DNA from 2 places in the Lachnoclostridium sp. genome. Region 1 is predicted to be linked to the other one. Evidence: predicted binding sites of a transcription regulator. Region 1 holds the regulator's gene; the other holds the start of a gene.
The links. The regulator Rex, encoded in region 1, represses fermentation and respiration genes when NADH is low (regulators of the CRP and FNR family bind a similar motif). The targets are predictions, from matches to a motif close to ATTGTTAANTANTTAACAAT.

Region 2: RTP52_RS12780 (iron-sulfur cluster assembly scaffold protein) is a predicted target of Rex. The motif match lies at 1,793-1,812, and genes of this name have one in related genera.

The regions. Positions count from the first base shown of each region.
Region 1 covers NZ_DAMADT010000005.1:49,827-53,045, reverse strand. Annotated here, with positions in the region: gene RTP52_RS05360 (ABC-F family ATP-binding cassette domain-containing protein) at 1-443, opposite strand, end outside; gene RTP52_RS05355 (redox-sensing transcriptional repressor Rex) at 1,096-1,743, shown strand; gene RTP52_RS05350 (hypothetical protein) at 1,740-2,513, shown strand; gene acpS (holo-ACP synthase) at 2,538-2,897, shown strand; gene RTP52_RS05340 (NAD(P)H-hydrate dehydratase) at 3,102-3,219, shown strand, end outside.
Region 2 covers NZ_DAMADT010000019.1:41,103-44,321, forward strand. Annotated here, with positions in the region: gene RTP52_RS12770 (homocysteine S-methyltransferase family protein) at 1-317, opposite strand, end outside; gene RTP52_RS12775 (metallophosphoesterase) at 416-1,555, opposite strand; gene RTP52_RS12780 (iron-sulfur cluster assembly scaffold protein) at 2,025-2,717, shown strand; gene RTP52_RS12785 (GGGtGRT protein) at 2,737-3,219, shown strand, end outside.

The DNA.
Region 1 (3,219 bases):
AGGCCTTTTAGTACACCAATTACTTCACTTTGGTAGGCATATCCATTCTTCAATTCAAAATCATGTGTTAGTCTTGAATAGGAAGAAAGCATCCGTTCTAATTCTGCACCGGTAGCTGATTTCATATCTACTTCAAGACGGCGAATTGTTTCTTCCATTTTAATAATATCAGATTTTATTGCTAAAACTTCTTCATATATAGTACTATCTGTGGACAGGTCCTGATGTTGGGCAAGATATCCGACAGTTGCACCTTTTGCAAAGATAATCTCTCCTTCATCAGCAGTTAGTTCTCCCATGATGATTTTAATTAAGGTAGATTTTCCTGCACCATTAATTCCTACAATAGCTACTTTTTCGCGCTCATTTACATGGAAAGCGATTTTATCTAATATTGGAGTCGTTCCAAAGCTTTTACTAATATTTTTACATGCTAGTATCATGATGTATCCTCACACTTCTGAAAGGAAGCTGCATAAGAGCTTCACAAATAATATATTTATCAGAAGTTTGCTTTGTAAACTTCTGATAAAAGGTGCGTACTTTGCACCGTCAATCCGATTAATAGAACATGTTTTTTGTTCTGATAAAAGGTGCGTACTTAGCACCGTCAATTCGATTATCAAAACATGTTTTTTGTTCTGAGAAAAGGTGCGCACTTAGCACCGTCAATTCGATTATCAGAACAAGTTTTTTGTTCTGATAATATATAAGAAAAAGTACATTATATGAGTTTCCTTGTCATACACAAGAAAAAACACGATTTACAAACTTTTCCTTGTTAATAATTAAGCAAAATGAAGATTTTATATACTTCAATTTGCATGATAAGAAGACGATATTTCTTCACACTTTCTTAACACCTACAAATCCCATGAATAGAAGTGTATTGCAGGCGCATATTAACTGTAGATTATTCTAACATACGTAGTATACTTCGTCAAATCATTGACAGGTTATTCACAATTTACTATAATATTTATAATTGAAACACATCCTATCTGTGTATAATCTGTTGTAATACCAGGGTTACAATCTTATGAATACGGGGTGTAAGAATAGGAAAACCTGGAAGGAGAAAGATGGAGGGTTAGCATGTACGATAAAACAATTTCATCAGCGGTAATCAAGCGTCTTCCAAGATACTATCGTTATCTTGGAGAATTATTAGAGAATGATGTTGTGCGTATCTCTTCGAAAGAGTTAAGCGAGAAGATGAATGTAACGGCATCACAGATCCGTCAGGATCTAAATAACTTTGGCGGTTTTGGTCAACAAGGATATGGTTATAATGTAGAATATCTTTATACCGAAATTGGCAAAATACTTGGTCTGGATAAGAAATATAATGTTATTATTATTGGAGCTGGTAATTTGGGTCAAGCGCTTGCAAATTATACAGATTTTGAGAGAAGAGGATTTTATATCTGTGGAATTTTTGATGTGAATCCTAGATTGATAGGACTATCCATTCGCGGAATTGAAATCCGATTAGTTGATGAGCTAGAAGAATTTATGAAAAATAATACAGTCAATATAGCAGCACTTACGATACCGAAAGCAAAAGCACCACAGGTTGCGGCAGATTTAGTTCAACTTGGTGTACGTGCAATATGGAATTTCGCACCAACAGATTTAAATTTACCAAAAGATGTTATGGTTGAAAATGTTCACTTGGCAGAAAGCCTTATGAGACTGTCCTATAATTTAAAAGCGGCAGAAGAATCGGGGGAGAGTATTTGAGATTAGGAAAACGTTTTGGCGACAAATCGGAACCAAAGACCAAGTCATTAGGTGATTTGGACGATTTAGACGATGATTTTGATCTTGAGTTTGAAAATTTGAAAGTATCAAGTTCTATAGAACCTTCAAGGACGGAACCAAGATATGTGAAAGAAAATCGTAGTAAAGTATTCTCAGAAATGAGTCTTCGCCAAACCTTTCGAAATCGAAAGATTCCAATTGTAACACTAGATGAACGCTTTATCAATTTATTCCCAGAGGAAAAGATGTCTGGGGTGCAACTAAGGTTACGGGATGAACTTGTCGAATTGATGAAAGATCAGAGCAGAGTCTTAGAAGATATCAAAGGTTTGAAACGATATAAGTCTCAACTGATGCAGGAAATTGTGGAGAACATGGAAGTGGATCATACACCGCTTGGTAAACTAAAAGGAAGAAAATTGTCCAAAAATCAAAAACTTATCGAAGATATTAATCAGAAGTTATTGATTGCAGAGGACAAACTCGAAAAATTACCAAGTGAAATAGCTGCAAAAAATGAAGAATTGATGCTAGAGAGCTTACAGCGTTGTTATAATAATATTTATGATGAAAATTTAAGAAAAAAAGCCTTAACAGATGAAATCATGGAGATGGAAGTAAAGCTACGAAATTTGAAGAAGCAAAAACTTGAAATAGAGAAAGATTATCGTGGGACTTATACATATCTCTATGAAATGCTAGGGACTGAGATGATGCGCAAAATTGATGAAGAACAAGATTTACTATAATTAATCAGAGTGGAGTTTCTTATCATGATTTTTGGTATTGGCACGGATATGATAGAAATTAACCGTGTAGTGAAAGCCTGCGAACGGAAGGCATTCTTTACGAAGATTTTTACGGAGCAGGAACAGAAGCTGCTTCTTTCGGATATTCGAAAGGCAGCTTCTAATTTTGCTGTCAAAGAAGCGGTAGTAAAAATGTTTGGAACAGGCTTTCGTGCAATTGCACCGAATGAAATTGAAGTACTTCGCGATAATCTTGGGAAACCTTATGTAAATCTATATGGAAATGCTGAACTTTTGGCGAAGGAACATAATGTCGTTAGGATTCATGTCTCTATTACAAATACGAAGGAATTAGTTAGTGCTTATGTAATAGGAGAAGTGTGAAGTGTGAGAAGAAGTTCTAGGGCACCTCAATACGGTGCCGAAGAACTTCTAAATCTCACACAGAAGTTTGTGCCTGCGTAATCCTCGGCGCAAACTTCCAGCCTACTACTAAATAATTATATTTAACATAGCTTACTGAGCAGGCATGATTACAAGTGTGTTTGTGTCCCAGATTTGCAGGATTGCTAAAGAATGGAGGTTCTTATGCGGTATGCACTAGATGCAGTGCAGATGAAAAACTTAGATAAGATGACAATCGAGCAGATTGGAATTCCAGCAATGGTTCTCATGGAGCGTGCTGCACTTTATGTGGCGGAACAAG
Region 2 (3,219 bases), on a different contig from region 1:
CCTGTCTCCTCGCGATAACGATGAATTGCCTCTTTTGATAATTCCACCAAAGAATGATTGATTTCTTTTATTCTATATTTTAAACCATATTCAGCAAGTTTGATTCGGTTACTCGTAAATGTAGGTGCATACAGAATATCCGTACCAGCAATTAGATACTCTTTCTGTAAGGTTATTAAGACCTCTTTATTATCTAAAATCCATGTTTCAGGACATATACCGGAAGGCATGCCATAGTTTTGCAAATTACTTCCCGTTGCCCCATCAAGGATTACGATTTTCTGTTCCATCATCGCTTTAAATTCATTTTTAGTCATGTGTCTCAACCTTTCTATACACAGTGTAACCGATCAATTCCTTATCCTATTACTCCACCTTTTTATTGTTACATTATTGTATCGGTATGTACTATTCATTACCCTTCTCTAGTTATCATGCCATAGGTAGAATAATTTGAAACATCTCCCTCAGATAAAAACTCAAGCATACCATAGTACCAACCAATAATGCCATTTTTCTTAACCAGATAACCACGGCTAGTTTCCTCTGTAACAGAAACTATATCTCCATAGGTAAGAGGAATCTGATAATTCGATATGTCTTCCGTGTGCCATCCATCCCGTTCCTCACATAGATAAGAATTTGGTATCCACATTTTATTACCAGAGGATATGTGTTCACAATACGTAAAGTCCTTCTCAGTACGTAACAGCTCCACAAGGCTATCCGTCCAAGGAATACAAAAGGATTTTTCGCCCGCTTCTTGTGTATTTAATACTTTTGCTTTTCTTAGCTGATCTACGTATGTAAAATTTACCTCTTCCTTCGTTAAATCTGGTATAATCAATGCATTTAATTGTCCATCTCGCTTTAAAACATTTCCACCGTCAATACTAATAATCTTATTTTCTTTATCAATTCTTGGATTACAATTTGGAATCTCTTTGCAATAAAGAGATGTCGGCCAATGACCAACCACATGATATTTTTCAAAACAATAGCCTTGATTCATAAAATCGTCAGCTTTCATTGCTTGAGAAGGTTTCATCTCTTCCATTCTATTTGGATATACCGCTGCATGTGCAAATACATACTGGCCTATTTCTATTATGTGAGGTAATTCAAAGATAAAGTTTATTTCCTCTTGATATACCTCTCGTAGTACTTTTTTTGCCTTTGCCATGTCGGTGCCACGGTTTAACTCAATTCCTGACTCTCGGCACATTTCACCGATTAAGGTTTGCTTTCGTAATAAAATATATTTTAATAATTCTTCATTTTTGGTATCCTTAAGTACTTCCATGGCAATTGCATCGCAGTTACCACAGACAGCATACACGGTATGTGTTTTCTTAAGTTCCATCACATAATGAAGCAAAGCTAAACTACTTTCACCTTTTTCTACCATATCACCAAGTAAAATAAGGATATCCTGTTCAGAAAAGTTTATCTTTTTTAATAACATTAAAAAAGCTTTTAAATCCGCATGGATATCGCTGATAACAATTACACGTTGGCCCAACTTTTCATTAGGCCGTTCAACTTTTACCGCCATCTTGCAACACCTCGCTATCTGTGTGTTTTTTCTATTTTAATTTTATCCATCAAACTTATTCTGTTAAACAGCAGCATCTGATATTTTCCTTAATCTTAATCATAGCAATATTTGTGCAAAATGAAAAGAAGAATTCAATAAAACTTTAAAAACTTTTTAGAAAAAAGTATAGACTATTTAGACGTTTTATGAGAGAATATGGAGAAAGCAAAAACGGCCCTTGATAGATTGATATCTTTTGTTAAATTAATAACAGGTATTACCATATATCAATGCCACATAATAGGAACTTAATCTTATGGCTTTCCTTGAAAGACACAGTGGATTTTGTTCTATTTTTAATTATTTTCTCTTAGCCTTATGATTGAAAGATAAAATAGAATAAAATCAGCAATATGTTGTCTACAAAAAAGTGAACCAATCACTTTTTTGTCATGAATATAATGATATGATTGAAAGGAGTCTCAACATGATTTATTCACATGAAGTAGAAAAAATGTGTCCTGTAGCACAGGGTGTTCACCATGGTGCTGCACCAATCCCTGAAGAAGCAAAATGGGTACAGAGCAAACAAGTTAGCGATATCTCCGGTTTAACACACGGTGTAGGCTGGTGTGCACCACAGCAAGGTGCTTGTAAATTAACCCTTAACGTAAAAGAAGGTATTATTCAGGAAGCATTGGTAGAGACCATTGGATGTTCCGGTATGACTCATTCCGCTGCTATGGCAACTGAGATTCTTCCAGGACTTACTGTATTAGAAGCTTTAAACACAGACTTAGTTTGTGATGCTATCAATACTGCTATGAGAGAATTATTCCTTCAGATTGCTTACGGTAGAACTCAGAGTGCTTTCTCTGAAGACGGCCTTCCAATCGGTGCTGGTCTTGAAGATTTAGGAAAAGGTTTAAGAAGCCAGGTTGGTACTATGTATGGTACTTTAAAGAAAGGTCCTCGTTACCTTGAGATGGCAGAAGGTTATGTAACTGGTATTGCTTTAGATGAAGAGAACCAGATTATTGGTTACCAGTTCGTAAGTCTTGGCAAGATGACAGACTTCATTAAGAAGGGTGATGATCCTAACACAGCATATGAAAAATCAAAAGGTCAGTACGGCCGTGTTGCAGATGCAGTAAAGATTATCGACCCAAGAGAAGAATAGAAAAGGAGGATACATAGCGATGGCTTTATTTGAATCATATGAAAGAAGAATAGATAAAATTAACGCAGTGCTTAACAGCTATGGAATTGCTTCCATCGAAGAAGCGGAAAAGATTACAAAAGATGCCGGCCTTGATGTTTACAATCAAGTAAAAGGTATCCAAACAATTTGTTTTGAAAATGCTTGCTGGGCTTACATCGTAGGTGCTGCAATCGCAATTAAGAAAGATTGTAGAAAAGCTGCTGACGCTGCTGCTGCAATCGGTGAAGGTCTTCAGGCTTTCTGTATCCCAGGTTCTGTTGCTGATCAGCGTAAGGTTGGTTTTGGACATGGTAACCTTGGTAAGATGTTACTTGAAGAATCTACAGAATGTTTCGCTTTCTTAGCAGGACACGAGTCTTTCGCAGCTGCGGAAGGTGCTATTGGTATTGCTATGAGCGCTAACAAAGTACGTAAGAATCCTCTTCGTGTAATCTTAAATGGTCTTGGAAAAGACGCTGCT